Linked DNA regions of Synechococcus sp. PCC 7335. The protein of the gene in region 1 interacts with the protein of each later gene in a pairwise test. Links are inferred from orthologs where the notes say so. Each region holds a gene or a part of one and is shown on either strand. Other genes may lie near its edges.

The links.
Region 2: the proteins of prmA (region 1) and rplK interact in binary tests that used the Escherichia coli proteins (3 or more experiments, as listed by UniProt). The link is inferred for Synechococcus sp. PCC 7335 from one-to-one orthologs.

The regions. Positions count from the first base shown.
Region 1 is NZ_DS989904.1:70,961-87,784, forward strand. What follows is about bases 8,170-10,923. They hold prmA (50S ribosomal protein L11 methyltransferase), read right to left. Parts: upstream 10,157-10,923; coding sequence 9,182-10,156; downstream 8,170-9,181. Other genes in these bases: S7335_RS00355 (RRXRR domain-containing protein), read right to left, coding at 8,170-8,957; serA (phosphoglycerate dehydrogenase), read right to left, coding at 10,211-10,923. Also shown: S7335_RS00310 (homocysteine biosynthesis protein), read right to left, coding at 1-204; S7335_RS00315 (amidase), read left to right, coding at 405-1,799; S7335_RS00320 (TIGR03943 family protein), read right to left, coding at 1,811-2,305; S7335_RS00325 (ABC transporter ATP-binding protein), read right to left, coding at 2,324-3,130; S7335_RS00330 (ABC transporter permease), read right to left, coding at 3,142-4,029; S7335_RS00335 (ABC transporter substrate-binding protein), read right to left, coding at 4,085-5,131; S7335_RS00340 (amidohydrolase family protein), read right to left, coding at 5,199-6,755; S7335_RS26525 (Uma2 family endonuclease), read left to right, coding at 7,134-7,535; S7335_RS00350 (hypothetical protein), read right to left, coding at 7,590-7,802; more of S7335_RS00355, read right to left, coding at 7,842-8,169; more of serA, read right to left, coding at 10,924-11,791; radical SAM family heme chaperone HemW, read right to left, coding at 11,922-13,181; S7335_RS00375 (PIN/TRAM domain-containing protein), read left to right, coding at 13,340-14,425; S7335_RS00380 (IS982 family transposase), read right to left, coding at 14,583-15,461; S7335_RS00385 (FAD-binding domain-containing protein), read right to left, coding at 15,528-16,824. UniProt on the Escherichia coli protein: Methylates ribosomal protein L11.
Region 2 is NZ_DS989904.1:2,503,329-2,506,227, reverse strand. It holds rplK (50S ribosomal protein L11), read right to left. Parts: upstream 1,714-2,899; coding sequence 1,288-1,713; downstream 1-1,287. Other genes in the region: secE (preprotein translocase subunit SecE), read right to left, coding at 2,568-2,825; nusG (transcription termination/antitermination protein NusG), read right to left, coding at 1,781-2,437; rplA (50S ribosomal protein L1), read right to left, coding at 372-1,100. UniProt on the Escherichia coli protein: Forms part of the ribosomal stalk which helps the ribosome interact with GTP-bound translation factors.

The DNA.
Region 1 (16,824 bases):
TTTGATAGGCGGATCGCTATGGCCCAGATTCATCATTGCCCCAGAACCTTCCATTGGCTCAAAGGCTCCAGTGGTGATCACATCAACTGTTTTAACCGCCTGCTCAATGCCTAGTTCCGTGATTTTCGCTTTTGCTTCGGTAATGGTCCATACGGTGACGCTACCCTGGCGAATCTTGTCGTTTATTTCGGCAATGGTGCGCATGGGTGAATAGCTGAGTGAAGCTGTATCGGATAAACCTCAGTATAGGTTGAGTTTTGTATCACACATTTGAATATCCCCTATGAATTCTACAAACAGGCAACCCCCTATCACTGCCTATCACTGTCTAGTAGTCTTGGAATAAACGGTATGAAGAAATACGTTTTTCTGAAATTCAAAGCTGTCTTTTGTAAATCGCTAGAATGACCGTTGATCCTAATTGGCTTACCTTAAAAATACTGACAAAACAATTGAGAGAAGGGAGATTAACAGTCACTCAATTACTACAGAGCTGTATTCATCGCATTAACCAGCACGACTCTCAGGTGCATGCATGGGAACATCTTGACATTCAATTAGCCTTGCAGTTGGCGAAGGGACTAGATAGGGCAATAGAGCGGTCTGATGAGACACCTCCATCTCAAATTGTTTCTTCCTTATTCGGTATACCTATTGGTGTGAAAGATATCTTTGCCACTTTAGATATGCCCACGGGGTGGGGCATGGATATCTATCGAGATCGCTATCTAGACCATGAGGCAGCTGTTGTATCTCGATTGAAAGCCGCTGGTGCGATTATTCTAGGGAACACTGTCACTACAGAGTTGGCCACCGCTGCTGCCGGGCCTACAGCCAATCCCCATCATTTACAACATACGCCTGGGGGTAGCTCTAGTGGTTCAGCCGCAGCAGTTGCTGATGGTATGGTGCCCCTAGCCATTGGTTCCCAAACGATGGGCTCAATTTTGCGACCCGCTGCCTACTGTGGAATTTTTGGGTTTAAGCCTAGCTTTGGGCTTATTTCTCGGTATGGCATGATGCCCGTTTGCCAGGAGCTTGATCATGTAGGAATTTTTGCCCGTGGCATAACGGATCTTCAAATCTTATTGACCGTACTAGTAGGCCCTGATCGTCGAGATCCAGACAGTTGGCTAGGGGAACCTTTTGGAACAATAGAATCGACATCGAAATTGGCACAACACCATCACTCGTCGTGCCTCCGAATCGGATTTGTTTCAACACCTTACTGGAATCAGGCCGAGAAGGTTACCCAGGTTCGTTTACATCAGGCAATGTCTAAGCTGCAGCAGGCTGGAATCAATGTCGAAGAAGTGAGCCTACCTAGGGAGTTTGATCGCGCTTGGGAGGTTGTTCAAACTCTCTGTGCCTATGGACTGCATAAAGAGCATGGCAGTCACCTGCCAACCAACGTTGGTTCACCAATCTTACAAACCTGGCTGCAGCGCGGACAGGCCGTCTCTGACGCGAACTACCGACAAGCCTGCCAATATCGTGATCGCTACCGCCAGTTATTGCAGCCTATTTTTGCCCAATACGATGCTCTGCTTAGCCCTGTTACGCTTGGGCCTGCTCCATTTGGATTGACCAATACAGGGTCTCCTGTCTTTTGTGGGCTGTGGAGTCTGTGCGGCCTTCCTGCTCTAAACCTTCCGCTCGGGCAGACAGAGTCGGGGTTACCCCTAGGGGCACAACTGATAGGACCCCTTTACGCTGATAGAGAACTTTTAAAGGCTGCAGAACAATGCTGGACAGTATTCAAGATGCATTTTGGTGGCGTGAAAAGACCTACAGGATGATAGTACCCGTATCAAAAAACGCCGTTGATATAGACTTTCTGGGGTTCAGGGATTGTTTCAATCTGATCAGGGAGGACCACGAGTACAGGTTTATTACGCACCGTCACTGTACCAAAGGTGCCTCGAACCTTCAGCCATATGTCATTTTCAAAATCATCGGCAGTGTCTGTATGAATCGATAATCCTAGGGGAACCGTATCAGACAGGCAACAGCGAATCACCTGGCGTGCTAATACAAATTGCTGAGGCGCACCTGGAAAACTTCGGTATACGAAGCCAGTCACATCTACTGGCTGCCCTGGAAATATCTCTAAAGGTTCTCGTACCGACGTAATTAACCGTCTCCACTGCAACACATTACGCTTTAACGGGTCAGGTTCTTCTCCGGCAGGCTCAGCATAGGCCCAGATATCAATCGCAGGCTTATCATCCATTTGATCCGCTTTGCTCGGCCCGCCTCCTATCCACCGGCTCAGATTTTGCACAAAAGGAAAACGACGAGTCATCAGCCTATGCAACTCTCCTCACTTAATCCGGGTATCTAACATCTCGGCCAATTCCTGCTCTTCAAAAGCCCTTACGACTTCCGAGCGCAACCGATCCACAAACAAGTTGCGATGGTAGGCAAAATCCTCACTCATCATGTCGCGAGGGCGCGGCATGTTTACCGTTACCATCTCCAGCATTCGCCCAGGATTGGCCGTCAAAATCAGTACGCGATCTGCTAAGTAAACGGCTTCATCAATATGGTGCGTTACAAACACCACCGTTTTCCCCGTCCCCTGCCAAATTTTCAAGAGGAACTTCTGCATCTGATGACGGGTTTGCACATCTAAGGCCGCAAACGGTTCATCCATTAGCAGCACCTGGGTTCCGAGGCACAGAGCCCGGGCAATGCAGGCTCGCTGCTGCATACCACCAGAAAGCTGATGAGGATAGCGATGGGCCGATTTGAGTAACCCTACCTGTTGTAGATATTCTTTGGCGCGCTTGTGGCGATCGCGCTTCCCCATTCCCTGTAAGTTCAACCCGAAAGACACGTTCTCAATCACCGATAGCCAGGGAAACAGCGACGCCTGCTGAAAAATCATCGATCGGTGAGTGGAAGGCCCGTCAACTAGTTCACCACGAAATGAAAGAGACCCCGACGTGGGTGACTCTAGCCCAGCAATCATGCTCAGCAGCGTACTTTTACCGCAGCCACTAGGGCCAATGACGACCAAAAACTCTCCTGGCTCTACCGAAAAGCTGATATCGTCAATAGCCAGGTTGGGCTCGGCGGTATCAGGATTCCAAATCTTGCTGATGCGATCGCAAACAATCTCACTCATGCTTTATTCTCCTATATCTGCGATGACCCTTTCCACCACAGCACCCGCCGCTGTAACTGACGAAAAACCACATCTAGTAAGTAGCCCACTACCCCAATCACGGCCATTCCCAAAAACATCAGCTTGGCATTAAACATTTGCCTTCCTACCATCACGATTGCCCCTAAGCCCGTATTTACCCCCACCATCTCAGCCGCAAGTACAGCCATCCAAGCCGCGAAAAAGTTAATTCTCAAGATAAAGAACAAATCAGGAATCACCGCAGGTAACACCACCTTGAACATTACCTGTCGGCGAGTCGCACCCAATACCCTGGCTGTATTGATATACAGCTGATCTACATTGTTGACCGCATTTACTGTTGCCAACGTAAGCAAAAAGAAAATGCCAATAAACACCACAAAAATAGCCGCTCCATCGCCAATCCCAAACGCCATAATCGCAAACGGAATCCAAGCAATTGGAGCAATTGGGGCTAGCAGCGTAATCACCGGCAGTGTGAGCTTACCAAACAAATCAAAATAACAAGCCAGTCCGCCTACGCCCAGAGCCGCAATAAACCCTAGAACAATTCCTGCCATCACTCGCTTTAGCGTCGCCACCACAGCAGTCAACAACACAAAATTACCGCCCGTGCGTGTCACGCCAATTTGAGGTGCTAAAAACTGTTCCTGATTTTTAATTTCAGCGAAAAACTCATGGGGCGGCGGCAAAATTAACGTGTTGGTCCAGCCTAGTGCTGTTACCAGCTCCCAAATACCGATAAATAATGCCAATGACAGGCACCACCACATCACTGAGATCGCTATCTGCCGCCGCCAGTGCTTTCGCGCATTCGCTTTAGGCCGAATAGTCACAGGTATTTTCATCGGCTCATCAGCCACGCGATCAGCAGTCATCTCTCAGTCCCCATTATTCAGTCCCCGCTATTGAGTTCCTCACTATTCGAGTTACCTATGTTGTCACCTTTACCTTCACCTGCTCCCATAGCTCCGGACTTTCGGCAATCACTTCTTCCAACAAAGAGAAATTAACAAAATTGTCGTCTAAGTCAGTGTTGATGTAATTCAGCTCCCTCATACTTTCAGCTCGACTATACATAAAGTCACGTTTGTCGCGAATATCAACACCTGGCGGCTGCGCTTGAGCAGAAGCCAGCAAGCTGTCCATATCAGTCTTGTAGTACTTATCAATAGTGACCTCAGCGGCCTTAGCAAAGTTACTCTCAATCTCGTACTGAGCCTCAAAGAACACCCGAATCACGTCCTTTACCATCTCGGGTTCTTCAGCGATAATCTCGTTACGTACAGCTAAGACACAATCGGGATAGCCACTCCCATAGATGTCTACACCATTACCCAAAACGTTGCCATTGGTCTCTGTTTTTGCCTTCGTGGCATAGGGTTCAATATGGCTCACCGCATCGACCTGACCGGCTACATAGGCATTAAGTAACTCGGTGGAGTCGCCCAGATATACCATCTCCACATCGTCATAGCTCAGCCCTTCTTGCTTTAAGTAGTCATACACAATCACATCTAGGGTATCTGCTTGGAAGGTAGCGACTTTCTTACCTTTGAGATCGGCAAAGGATTTGATCTCGGGTTTGGCAACCACAATGAGTCCTTCTACTCCGCTACCGGCAACTACTTGGAAGGAAGCACCTTGGGCGTAGGCTGCGATCGCATTGGTGAATGGAATCACCGCCATCTCTACTTTCCCCGTCGCCAACTGCACCGCCACATCAGCAGGCATCGGGGTTAGCGCCGCTGTCCCTTTGAAGCCATACTTAGCAAACAGCGCTTGTTCCGCTGAGTAAAACAGCGGCATATTACACAGCCCAGCGCCGTGTGCAAACTTTATTTCGCGTCCCTCCCGTTCCCCAGAAGCAGCTGTATCATTACTAGTGCAACTACTCAAGAAAGACAATAAGGGAGGCGTCAAGGCGGCCCCTATACCCATCTTAAAAAAGCGGCGACGACCTGTACGAAACTGAAACATGATGAATCTCCTTGATCAATATCTGTAGAAAACTGTCTGTAGAAAACTGTTGTTTAATGCTGAAACTTTAAGGCGCGTGATAGTTTTGGCAGCTAGTGCAGTAATGAGACTCATACCCATTTGGATTCAACCAGCCGTCATAAACCTTTTTCACATACGGAAAAACTTCTTTGGCCAGCTCTCGCCGCCTTAATTCTTGAGGTGTTAGCGGAGCCCTAAGTTGCTCAGCTAACTCAGCTAGCAGCTCATCCTTATCTACATGCGTAAACTTCCCATCTTGCAAAATCACCTCCCCCGCCACCATGACTGCCGAAATTCCACGAGGGCGGCTACGGTGAATCACCGCATCTAAAACAGAAATTGTGTCATCTAAGTAGGGGTAGGCCAGATGTGCCCAGTCCATCACGACCAAATCTGCGGCCTTACCTGGGGCGAGCACGCCTACCTCATCAGCAAACCGCGTCGTTTTTGCGCCATTTTCAGTCGCCATCTGAAACACTTGTGGCGAAGTCGGCACGACAGAATCCATTCCTGGCACTCGATGTAGCTTCAGCACCAACCGCATTTCCTGCAGCATATTGCGGTCGTCATTGATGCCTGCTTCATCGAGACCCATACCCACTGTCACGCCTTTCTGGGCATACGCGTTCAGCGGCGCAATGCCGCTTTGCAAACGCAGATTAGAGCTGGCATTGTGACAAATCATCGTCCCGGTTTCAGCAATTAAGTCAATGTCCTCTTCGGTGAGCCACACTCCATGTCCCAGGGTCAAGTGCGGACCCAAAACGCCTAATTTGTGGAGGTGCTTTACCGCTGAGGTGCCCGTACGACGATGGGCATATTCCATTTGATAAGGGGTTTCTAGCAGGTGCATATGCATGCCCACGCCATACTTATGCGCACGTTCTGTTTGCGTCGTCAGCGCATGATCATCGCACCAGTGCAAATTCGCTGGGGCTAGCTGTAAGCGGATTCGGTTGTCAGCTTTGTTCTCCCACGCTTTCCACAGCGCCTCAAAGAACCATAGATAATCTTCTAACGGCACCTCGTGAGACTTCAGAATGGCTTCCATGTCCGCCGCGATACTGGGCGGCAGCTTAGATACAAACTCGTCATTTGACTCATATACAAAGTGGTTTTGCGTTCGTACTCCAAAGCAGTAAGAGACTCTCATGCCAATATCAGCGTAGGCCTGAAGCACATTCGACGAAATCTCCGACCAGCGAGGCGCAGGCCCAGGTAACCACCCATGAATATGCTGCACGGTGGTAATCCCCGACTCAATCATCTCAAAAGCTGAGTACATCGTGTCGAGATAGAAATCGACGTCCCGTGCCGACAGACGACTAGCGAACCAAAGCTCTAGTGGATAGTCTAGCGAGCCTAGCTGAAAAGGGGTCAAACCCACGTGATGGTGGCTGTTCACGAAACCTGGCATCACAATATGATTGGCCGAACCCAGGATATGATCGGGTTCGTATTTAGCCGATAGCGCTTGATACGAGCCTATCTCTACTATTTTTCCACCTTGTTGAAAAATAGCACCATCTTCGATAATTTCGGCTTCAGTGCGACTCAGCACCCGGCAGATAACTTGCTTACCACGAATGAGGGTAGAAGACATGACATGACCTGCAAAAGAAACAGAGAGCCTCAAAATTGAGGTTACTGAGTCTTTCTCAAGAACAGCCAGCTTACAAGGTTTACCTTTAGCCAAAGACAACTAGCGCACCTTGACAAAAGCCACTCTATCAAAAGGCTTCAGAGATGTTGCGCTAGTGGGAAAAAACTACTTTGTAGGACTAAACCACGCCAAGCTTGGTCCATTTATAGTAGAAATACTAGGCGGATACTCAGGGGTAAGCTGTATGCATTGATACCTTTATCTCATCTTGGAAATGATCTTAATGTTCAGAAATGAGCTTAATGTTATGAGAAGTGCCTGTTCATGATTATCTTGTTCGTGTTGCCATCCAACGGGAACTAGACTTTGCTTCGACCCTTGCCATTCGCCCGCAGGGATAGTTCAAGCGTTTCCAGAACTCCGCTGTACCTTTGGAGCCCGCTCAACTGTTTTAGATATTGCTGTTTTTGGTCAGAACGCATTCCGTGTGATCTCGATGGACAGGTTTCAAACTCATTCAATCTGCCGCCAGATTGGACAATCGAGATTCTCTCACCTAGTCAGAGTCGAACACGGGTGACTCGTAACGTTATCCACTGCCTTAACTATGGGTGTGAAATGGGATGGATTATAGACCCCGCAGAGTCCTTGATATTCACCTATGGCTTAGGTAAGTCAGTGAGTATATTTGAAGACCTCACAGAAGGCTTACCTACACCTGAATCTGCAGCAGCCGTTAACCTGATACCAGGCGATGTGTTTGGTTGGCTGCAGGTGTAGTTCAGTATCTACTGGTTACTCGGCCTTTGAGCAACAATCTGAAACGTCGGTGCGTTAGCAGCTCCGACGATGTGCACTTGTCCAGAGAAAGATAGCTACGGTAAGAGCGGGGGTGATGATCAGAGCGATCGCCACCCAGTTGAGCGCGGAACCTGCCAAACCAGCAACTGGCAGCAGCGGCCCACCAAACTTGATCAATACGCTCAGAGCTGCTGACGAGACGAGCACTTTTGCTAAGAAGATCAGTGTATCCTTTGTGCTGTTCATCTTGTTTTACCTTGAGAGACCCACGCTATAGCTGCTGGCTTAGCGTGCGGAGGGATAAAGAGCTGGTTGAGTGACGCGGGATGCGCCCGAAGCCAGCAGCCCAGTACTTCGCTTCATTAGCTGAACCTTGCTAGCCGTGAACTGAGCTAACCGCTTCCAATTGCTGTCGCTCACAGAAACTTGCTTAGCCGTGTCACCAGACACCCAGCCAACGAATGACCGACCCGCTTTTTCAGCCAGTACCAAATCACCTTTACGAAACCCGTGGCGGGTAGTCGTGCCGCCATAGGCTCTGCGAATGCCGCCTTCGCGAAACTGCAACAGGTGAAGCTGACGCCGCGAAATAGGGGGTCTGCGAATGACAGAAAAAGCAGCAGGGGTAATCGCAACCGCCCCTTTCCACAGTGCCCCATCTGACTTTAGCGAATGCACCGACTCGTATCTAATAAACTCTGAACTGGCTAGCGCTACCCCATCGACTGCATGAGTCTCAGGCGTTTGGTCAGACTTCTTTTGAGACTTGAACAAGCCCAATGCGCGACGCAGGTTCGCGGTGTCGTAGCCAAACTTGGTGACTAACTCGCAACGGTTTACTATCTGTTCGAGCATCCAGTTCTGGCCGACCATCACCGGACTAAAACGATTGTCGCCTTTCGCCTTGACTAGCTCGTACACAACTTTAGAAACTGGGAAGATAGCTTGCAGCTCTTTGAGTACTCGTAACTCAAGTTGACGGTTCGCTCGAATAGAGGGCGCTACCTTCTTGCTTTTGCGGTTGTCGAATCGCTTTTGACGATGGTTCCTGAACTGAAACAAAACGTTTCGATTAATTCGTCTACTTCGCCTAGTCCGACGCATCATCGCCCGAGTCGCCATCCGCTTCCTGACGGTCTCAAAAGGCAAGACCAGATGCGCCATCAAAAGGGTAGCTTTAGCTGACTGAACGCCGATGCCAGAGTATTTCTTGCCTGGGTCGATGCCGACTACAACCGATTGAGTTTCGGTGCCTGATGGCTCACCAGTTAGCTGCACATAAAACACGCCAACATCTGACCATTGCTTGACGGCTTTTCCTGCCTTTAGCCAGCGCCGCACCCGTGAGGGTTTGGCGGGCATCAAAGGTTGGTGGTTTTTATCTACAACGGGAACACGCATAAGTGTACTCAGTGAGTTGATATAATCCAGCGCCGAAGCCCTGTGTAAGTCCCTTCCCGCACCAATGTCAGCATGGCTTGCCATAACGCAACGCCTAGCGACTTCTAGGCTTAGAGTGAATCCGAACGAGGGAAGTATTCGGAAGTCTGTGACAGACATTGGCTCGGTGCGGTAGTCAACGGTTTAACTTAGGGATGAGCCCCCCAAGCCCCTGCTATAGCCCGCTAGGGTTTAGCGTGGGTAGTTGACTTAGGCTTTGCCAGTTCGATTGTCATAGCGCACCATTCGTCTTGATAGGTCGTGCCTGTGACTTGCCAACCGCGTGCCGTCAGATGCTCTTCCACCCAGGCGGCTTTACTGGTCAAGATGCCGCAGAGAATGCCCCAGGTGTGCTCGTTGGCCAGCTCGCTAAGGCGAGGAATGATTAGCCCAACGATAATCTCTGAGAGGATATTGCAAACAATTCCATCTACGGGGCCTGCAGCCATCTCGACGACTTCGCCGACGCTGCCTAGCCGAATTTGTAATGCTTCTGGATCGATATCGTTCAAGTTGGCATTGTCCCTAGAGGCCCTAATCGCCAGCGGATCTACGTCTGCTGCGTATACCTGCTTGGCACCATACAGCAAAGAGACAATAGACAAAATCCCCGAGCCGCAGCCAATATCAGCAATTACCGCGTTTGCTAGCTTTTGTTCGGCCTGTTCTTCTAGCGCCTTCAGGCATAGCTGAGTAGTGGCATGGGCCCCAGTCCCAAAGGCACTACCTGGATCGAGCGTCAAGATAGTGCGATCTGTCTCAGGCGGCTCCATCCAAGCTGGATTAATCAGTAGGCGATCGCCCACCTCCTCCGGCTGCCAATGAACCTTCCAGCTGCTAGACCAGTCTTCTTCAGCAATCAGCGACCAGCTCACCTGTGTCGTCGGCTCTAGGCCCATCTGCACTTCGTCATCGAGGATAGTTTGCCGGAGCGTTTCAAGCGTTTCATGCTCGAACTCAGTCGAAAGCAAATAGGCTTTCACCACACAGCGAGTGCCCACTTGCTGACTGGCTGTCCCTTTACTTTCTAACTGGGAAAAGTACCAGTAAACGCTCTCTTCAAGTGTGAGCGGACAGTCGACAACAACTTCCCACCACTGGTTATCGGTAGGTGCAAAGCTGTTTGGCTGAGCAGCTGTTTGGCTAGAGGGAAATGGCATGAAAATTCAAGAAGTACCTACGTATTCTGCCCAGCGTATTCTGCTCGGCTCATCCTATAGCACCACTACATAAGCGTCACGGATGCCCTGCTCCTTTTTAATCTCTTCTAGGATGCCAGCAGGTAGTGGATCGTCAATGCTGAGCACCATCACTGCATCCCCTCGAACAATCTTACGGCCTACCTGCATACTGGCAATATTGACATTGAAGCTGCCTAACAAGGAGCCAATCTTGCCGATAATTCCTGGCATATCACGGTGCAATGTAAACAGCATGTATTGTGTTGGCGGCACGTTGATAGGAAAGCCATCCATGTCAATGATGCGAACCTCACTGCCACCTAGCAAAACGCCTGTGACCGAATGCTCACCCAAAGATCCTTTTGCCGATAAATACAAGGAGCCCGTGTAGTCTTCTACCGTCGTATCGCGAGTTTCTACCACTCGAATTCCGCGTTCTTTGGCCTCGATTGAAGCATTGACATAGTTCACTCGCTCTTGCAGGGCATTAGACAACAGTCCTTTAAGAGCAGCGACGACAACCGGTTTGGTATCGTTTTGAGCCAGTTCACCTTGCAGCTTGATATTCAGTTCTTCAATTCGACCGCCAGCTAGCTGACCGACAAAGTTGCCAAGCGTCTCGGCCAGATTCAAATAGGGACGCAGCTTTTCTAACACGTCGGGCCGCAAGCCTGGAATGTTGACCGCCGATCTAGCTGGCAGCTCTAGCAAAACGTCGCGAATTTGCTCGGCAACATCGACGGCGACATTGACCTGCGCCTCTGCGGTGGAAGCCCCTAAGTGAGGTGTGAGTACTAAAGGTTTACCAACGGCCCTTAGCGGGGACTCGCCTAGGGGTTCTTCGCTATACACATCGAGAGCTGCCCCCGCAATTACGCCATCGTTCAGCGCTTGTGCTAAGGCTGCCTCATCGATAATCCCCCCGCGAGCACAGTTAATGATACGAGCAGACGGCTTCATCTTAGCAAGAGAGTCAGCGTTGATTAAGTTGGCTGTATCTGGTGTTTTGGGAATGTGCAGCGTAATGTAGTCAGATTCGCTCAGCAGTAAATCCATTTCGACCAGGCGGCATCCTAGTTCTTCAGCGCGATCGCTAGAGATATACGGATCGAACGCCAGCAGATTCATTCCCATTGCCCGAGCCACCGTGGCTACGTGGGAGCCAATTTTGCCTAGACCCACCACACCCAACTTCTTTTTGTAAACTTCTACGCCGGTAAAGGCTTTACGATTCCACTCTCCGGCTTTCATCGACTCATTAGCCGCTGGAATAAAACGCGACATCGAGAGCATCATCGCCAACGCATGCTCAGCAGCGGCGATCGTATTGCCTTCTGGAGAGTTGACAACGACAATACCGCGACGGGTAGCCGCCGGAACATCTACGTTATCGACGCCGACGCCTGCTCGACCAATAATCTTCAGGTTCTTACCTGCTTCTATGACAGCTTGAGTCACCTTGGTTCCAGAGCGAATCATCAACGCATCATAGTCAGGAATGATGGCAACCAGTTCGTCTAAGGGCAGTTTTGTTTTGACATCGACAGTGGCAACCTGGGAAAGAATATCCAGTCCGGACTGATCGATAGGATCGGAGACGAGTACCTTGGGCATAGAAGTTGTTAGAAGATTTCGGACTTACACAGACGGCTATGTTACTGCAAAGTGGCGGCTTCTACTTTAAGGTTGTGATTGTCTTTATTAATCAGCAATTAATGGCGCCCTCGATTGCAGCCTCGGTTCGCTACTCGCTATGTGCAACGTCCTCAAGGGCGTTAAAAGCATCGGTAATCACGACATTAGACATCAAGAAACCTTCGGGATCGCTGAGCTGTATACGATCTGTTGGCCTAAGTTTGATTGCATTGGAATCATCTAATAAAGCGGATTCAACTGAAGCAGATTCAACTGAAGCGGATTTAATGGTGAGCCAGCCGTTTTGGAGATGAGGGGCGATCGCTTTACCCAGCGCTTGTAGTCCCTTTTCTCCATAAATCTGATGAACGCCCCCTAAAGCGATGCCCGCAGGTAGTCGTAGTCCCATCATAATTGATTCAACCACTTGCTCTTCTGGGTCGATAACAGGGTCTGCTGTTCTACCGCCATTTTGAATAAATGCATCTACCCACACTTGATAGCGTTGTTGAGTTCGAGGTCGATCGATGCGCTGGTGGTTCAAGTAGCTAGTCGCACCCATCCCAAACCCGTAGTTTTGTTGGCAGCGCCAATAGGTCAAATTGTGTTGGCTAGCGTAGCTGGGCTTAGCATAGTTACAAATTTCGTAGTGTTCATAGCCGTTAGCGCTCAAAACTGAACGGGCAACGCGGTACATCTCTACGGTGAGATGATCGCTAGGCAAAGGGGCTTGTCCCGATATGTAGTAGCGACTAAAAGCGGTTTGGGGTTCGACGATCAGATCATAGATAGAGAGATGCTTTGGACCCAGTGTGATCGCTTCTATTAAAGCCGCTTGCCAATCTTTCATGACTTGATAGGGCAACCCCAAGATCAAATCTAGGCTGAAGTTCTCGATCCCAGCTTGCCGCAGTAGCTCAACCGCATGGAAGATATCTTCGCGCCGATGAAACCGCCCTGCCGCCGCTAGCAGTTCATCTTTGAAAGCTTGCACGCCTAGACTCACTCGATTCACGCCCGCTGATTTGTAGCCTCGAATGTGGTCGAGGTCAAACGTCGCCGGGTCCATCTCCATCGTGATCTCCGCGTTTGGTGCAATGCCAAATCTATGGGCGATCGCCGCCAGAATTTCTTCTACCTGTGTTACAGACAGCAGCGAAGGCGTTCCCCCGCCGAAAAACACCGTTTTCAGCGGCCTTTTGTCGTAGATAGGGGTTGCGGCAATCTCTTTTAGCAGCGTTCTGGTGTAGGTGGCCATCGTGTTAGACGTGTCGCCCCGCTTCTTTTCGCCTATAACCGTGATGGCAAAATCGCAATAGAAGCAGCGTCGACGGCAAAAAGGAATATGGATATAGGCAGAGGTCACCATAGCGCTGCTATGCACAAGAGGTTACAAAAAAAGTGAGAAGACCAGCGAACGATAGATCAACCCCTATAATGGCCGTAATCCTAATCACAGCAATGCTTTTAAGCGGGTTGCGCTTTTCCTTACGGCTCTACACTTCTATCCGGTTTTATACATAGCTTATGCTCGACGCACTCATTGTATTTTCATTCATCCTTACCGGGGCAGCCGTCGGCTTTTTTAGCGTCGAGCTTCTTCCCGACTCAGCCCTCAATCAAGTCAGTAATATTGAAGGGCTAGAGTCTGTCACTGCTGGCTTTGGTGCGCTAGTCGGCGTTGCTATCGGCTTGATTGTACAGACTAGCTACCGCCGCATAGAGCGGCAGATTACCGAAATGCCGCCGGACCGACTGCTAGCAAGGGCAGTTGGCCTAGTCGTAGGGCTACTCATTGCCAACCTCATGCTAGCACCGCTTTTTCTGCTACCTTTTCCAGTCAAGTTTAGCTTTATCAAACCCGTTACAGCGGTCATGGGTAGTCTGATATTTGCCGTCACTGGCATGAGCCTAGCGGAAACCAACGGTCGCGCCCTCTTCCGACTGATCAATCCCAATAGCTACGAGACCCTGCTGATTTCTGAAGGTACCCTCAAACCGTCTAAGTCCAAGGTACTAGATACCAGTAGTATCATTGATGGCCGCATAGAAGATCTGCTCAAGACTGGGTTTATTGAGGGTCAGCTACTGCTACCGCAATTTATCCTACAAGAGCTACAAAGAGTTGCTGACTCAGCTAGCGATCAAAAACGAGCTAGGGGCAGACGGGGCCTAGACATCATCAACCGCATTCGCAAGAACTATCCCGATAGAGTCATTGTTGATCCAGCAGACTATGACGACATTAATGCGGTCGATGCCAAGCTGGTCAAGCTAGCTCAAGAGATGAAGGCAGACTTGCTGACCACAGACTACAACCTAAACAAAGTCGCAAGCGTCCAGCAGGTGAGTGTATTGAACATCAACGACCTGGCCAAGGCGCTCCGTCCTACCTACCTACCTGGAGATGATATTGAGATTCGAGTGCTAAAGGAAGGGAAAGAACCCTCACAAGGCGTTGGCTATTTGAATGATGGCACCATGGTTGTTGTTGAAGAAGGTAACGAGTACATTGGCGACAATTTAGTCGTCGTCGTCACCGGGGCTTTGCAAACCTCAGCGGGTCGGATGATTTTTGCTAGACCTAATCGCTCTGCTATGGCCTCCTCATAGTCTTTACTAAGCTCGGCTCTAAAGACAGGCTCAGCTCTAAAGACACTCAATCTAGGCCTAGCAGATTCAGCTGAGCGTGGTCTTTTTTAGCTTCGCGTTTCTGACGGCCTTTCTGGCGAACTTTTTGCCGTTTTGACTTGTTTAACGTCAGTTCGGGTTAAGCAGCAGGGGGAAGTTCCCATTCCATATGGAGAGAAGGCTTCTTCGGTTGGTGGCAATAAGCAATCAGTCCACAGAGGATGTTGACCCAGCAGTTGACCGGACTACGGTGACGAGAATGCTCTATCTGCGAAATGTTCTTCAGTTGGTCGATAATCGTTTCGATGATGGAACGTTTGCGCGAGAGTAGCTTGTCAGTTAGCCGCACTAGCTGGTTCTTCATGTTGCGCCGAGGCTTAGCAAAGAACTCGATGTTGAACGCGTCGAGTAGTTGCTTGGCCAGCTGCTTCGATACATAGCCTTTGTCTGCGCAGACTTTTCCCCATAGTCCAGTAAGTAAGTCAAAGGCGGGCTCACGGTCGTCCGTATTGCCCGGGGTCAGGGTGAGGTTGAGCAGTTCACCGCACTCGTTCACCACGAGGTGTAGCTTGAAGCCATAGAACCAGCCGACAGAGGTTTTGCCCCTAGCTGCCGTATCTTTGCAGACCTTATGCTGCCAAATGCGACGGTTGTGGCAGACCGATAGACTGGTCGCATCGATAAAACTAATGCCTGTACAACGGCCGAAGCAGCGCTTCAGATAACAACACAAGGGAAACAAACAAGAGGGCGTCCATTCGACAAAGCGGTTATAGCTGACTAGCGTTGGAAACGCTTGCTTCCAGTACTGGCATACATGATGAACGTAGTAGTGTTTGAAGGTGCGGTAGTGGCTTTGGTGAAAGCCGATGAGTATCGTCATCACTTCGCTTAGGCTCAGCGAACGAGCGCGTTGTCGCGTCTTTAGATGGTGGCTTAGCAGTTGACGCTGCCAGAGGGGTTCAAACACTTGGCAGAAGTCATCGACGTGGCAGAACAGTTCTTCTAAGCTGAACATAGTGGAGGATAGGGCTGATGGGTTTTACAACTTCAGCTTACCTATCCTCCTTTCTTCGAGCTTTCCTTATCCCGAACTGACGTTGTTTAGCCAGCCGCCGTGGGTAACGAACCAAGTGCGAAGAATTTTGGATTGTTGCTTGTCCAGGCAATCTAGATCTAGCGCAGCAGGGAAAAGGCTATCGGTGTTCTTTTGGGTCCAGCTGACATCGCTAGGGAAGAGATCTGCGCCGAAAGGAGTGACGTCTTTTGGCATCCTAGTCAGGAAGGGGTTGATGTCTGTAGCGTGGATGATATGGTGGCGAAGATCATCAATCCGTTTGGTTCGGCGATCGCGCGCCTGTGCATAATTCAAAATCGGCTGAGGATATCCCTTCACCTTTGGCGGCGTTCCTAGCTGCTCGGGCTTGAGATGTCTTAACTCTGGTAGCCAGCGATAGACAAAACGACCTTGCGGATCGCAGCGATCAATCGCTTCTTGCTGCGGATTGTAGATCCGAATCCACGCTTTATTTAGGCAGTGAGTGACACCCGCCTGCTGAGCCCACTGATAGTGATCAATCGGACAGTCGCCATCAATTAAATAGCGCATGAAATGCAGAGCGCCATATCGCCAGTCCATGCCAATTAGATTGCAAAGGAAACTAGCATAGATAGCGCGGACACGAAAATTAAGTGCGAGCCAGCCACCAGTTTCTTTTAGGCAGCGAGCCGCAGCATCAATGATGGGATAGCCCGTCTCACCATTTTTCCAAGCCTCGTAGTGCTCAAAGTTATCGTCCCAGCCGCCGTTTTGAAGCTCCTCAGCAGGCAGCAAGCTATCGCTTGGTCCGGTTTCAAAAGGGGTATAGAGTGATCGCACTTCAAGCTGCGGCAGATACCGAAACCGCTGTGTAAACCCACTGCCCCATCGCAATCGAGAAAGTAGCTGATGAGCACTGCGCTCAACCCTTTTATCGGTCCACCAGCGGGGGTCTGCCTGCCTGTCCCAGATTGTCTGTGCGCACTCCCGAATAGAGATAGCACCATACTTGAGATACGGACTTAGGCCACTAGTCGCGTTCGCACTTGGATAGGAAAGCTGCCAGTAATACCGTTGAGCTTTGCGTTCATCAAAAAAAAGATTAAGCAGCTTACGGGCCTCGATAGTGCCCCCTTGAGGCACCAACATGCCATCTGAGATATGGCCAACCGCTTCCAACGATGGCAGTTCATCAGATGAGATGTCGGGGGGAACTTCGATTTTTTGAGGAGTCGGGATTTGAGGCGATCGCACGCTTTGATACCAAAGCTGTCGATAGTCCGGATAGGGGACCAAATCAGGTGTGCCACCTAAAGGTTCAAACCAGCGAACTTTTAGACCT
Region 2 (2,899 bases), 2.4 Mb from region 1 along the record:
CCCAATCTAGAAACCAGATTGGGGCATACGTATCGAAGCAGTCTCGCGCAGTCTTGCATAGAGCTTAGCTATCAATCGCAAACCTCGGTAGGAGATTAAGTCTCAGTCTCTAAAACAACTAACCGCAAAAAGCCGATAGTTAAAATAGCTAGTGACACCTACTGTCTCTGGTCGCTATATTCGATTGTTGAAGGTTGTGAGCTATACACTATCGGAATCCGTGTTAGATTCCAGGACTAATTTTCTTCCATCTGCATCGCATTACCCGCAATGCCAACGTACTTATGCGCATCGAATGCTTAGCCTAACTAAGAACTCTATCCACAAAAGCGCAGCAAAGCGGTGGTATTTCTCTCACAAACGAAGTTCGATCAGCTTTCGCTGGAAACTAGCTCGCCTAGCTTTAGATCGCGTAAGGCCGAGACATCTACAGAAATAGATGGACCCATAGTCGACGATACAGATACCGAGCGCCAGAAGCGCCCCTTAGCTCCGGAAGGACGGTTGCGATCAATCGTCTCCTGCAGTGCCTTTAAGTTCTCTAGTAGATCTTCTGCTGAAAAATCAACCTTTCCAAACTTAACATGAACGATGCCAGTTTTGTCAGCACGAAATTCAAGCTTACCTGCTTTAAATTCTTCAATCGCGCTAGCAAGCTCGAAAGTGACGGTCCCACCTTTGGGTGAAGGCATTAGCCCGCGGGGGCCTAGCACCCGACCAAGCTTAGCGACTTTTGGCATCATGTCTGGCGTAGCAACCAGCACATCAAAATCCATCATGCCTTTGCTGATATCCTCAATTAGCTCCTCAGAACCAGCAATGGTTGCACCTGCTTCACTAGCTTCGTTCACCTTTTCGCCACGAGCAACAACAGCGACGCGCACATCTTGGCCAGTTCCTTTTGGTAAGGCAACGGTTGTTCGTAGCTGCTGATCGGTGTACTTAGGATCGATTCCCAATCGAATGTGAGCTTCTGCTGTTTCAGTGAATTTTGCAGTTGCCGTTTCCTTCAGGAGATTGACGGCTTCTAAAGGTTGATAGTCAAGCTCCGCATCTACCTTTTCATAGAGCGCCTGCATACGCTTAGATATCTTTGCCATAGTTCCTTTTGGGGTCAATAGCGAGACAACTGCCTCTCCCCCGGTAGTATTTACTGAATTGCTGCAAGCGATCCTTATCTATGATCTTTGTCTATAGATACAAGATCTTAAAGCTTGCAGGCTTTGAAATGGGAAAAACTGTGAAATTAAGATCGTGAAATTAAAGCCGTGGATTTAGGACCAAAATCTAGCCTGCAACCTCTACGCCCATATTTCGCGCAGTGCCTTCGATAATATTCATCGCCATCTCAATGTCGTTAGCATTAAGATCAGGCATCTTCGTTTCAGCAATTTCTTGCAATTGAGCACGAGTAATCGAACCGACTTTCTCAGTTCTAGGATTACCCGATCCCTTTTCGATCTTAGCCGCCTTTTTGATCAAAACAGAGGCAGGCGGGGTTTTAAGAATAAAGGTGAAACTTCTATCTTCAAAGACAGAAATTTCAACTGGGACAATTAACCCTGCTTTATCAGCCGTCCTGGAATTGTAATCTTTACAAAACGCCATGATATTCACACCGTGCTGACCCAAAGCGGGACCAATCGGTGGGGCAGGGTTCGCCTTACCGGCGGGAATAGCCAGTTTGATGAGCGCAACTACCTTTTTTGCCATTGATTAACTCTTACTTACTTAACGGTCGTGAAACTAGGTCACTTCTAAAGAGCATGATGATCGAAGATCAGCTCTCTTTTTTCACTTGATTGAACTCAAGCTCTACGGGCGTATCGCGGCCAAAGATAGAGAGCAAAGCCTTCAGCTTACTGCGCTCTGGGCTCACTTCAACCACCTCGCCCTCAAAGTCTTTAAACGGACCCGAGAGCACGGTGATTTTATCACCTGCTGCCATATCGATTTTGACAACGGGTGCTTGCTCTTGAGTCTGCTTAAAGATTCTTTTGACTTCGCCAGCACTTAGAGGCATCGGTTTTACATGGCCTCTACCGCGGCCTTGCGCTCTGCGCTGCTCTGCGCCCACAAAGTTGATGACGTGAGGCGTGTTCTTTACTACCTGCCACGCGTCGTCATCTAGGGCCATACGAATAAGCACATATCCTGGAAAAACTTTTTCCTCGATGCTGTGACGGCTACCGTCTTTTCGCATCTTGACAGCAGGCGTTTGAGGGATTTCTACCTCCAAAATCACATTGGATAGATCAAAAGTTTTCACACGTTGCTCTAGAGTGAGTTTGACTTTTTTCTCACATCCAGAAGCGACTTGGACCGCATACCATCGAGGCCTTTGGGTCCGTACAGTGACTTTTTCCTCTACTTGTCCGTCAGACTCTTTCTCCTCAAGGGCTTGAGACTCGTCGTAGTTAAGATCGTCGACAGCCATAATCAGACTCGCTCAAAGTTCGCTAAAAAACCTAAATAATACTGTGAAGGGGAATGTATTAGCTGCAGTAATGTCCTATAGCTGATAAGTGTCCAATACAGCACCTAAGACTACAGCACCAAAACCTGCCTTAAAAGATCTGGCGCGAGGCCCAACCAAATAGCTTGTCTACGAAGTAGATTAGCGTTGCGGATAGGCCAACCATCAGAATCACCGCAGCCGACTCACTGATCAACTGCTGACGTGTTGGCCAGATTACCTTAGTTAACTCTTCACGAGTGCCTTGGGCAAAAGCGTTAGCACTAAAGCTATCGCTTTTTTCTAGCTCGACGGATTTCTTACTGGCCTTAGCTTTGTTCTCAGCCTGCTTAGTATCTTTCTTAGCCACTGGTTATGATTCCTTGCCTACCCACAACAGTAAGCACTTAACTTGAGCACTTTAATCAATTAAAGCGCGTAAAA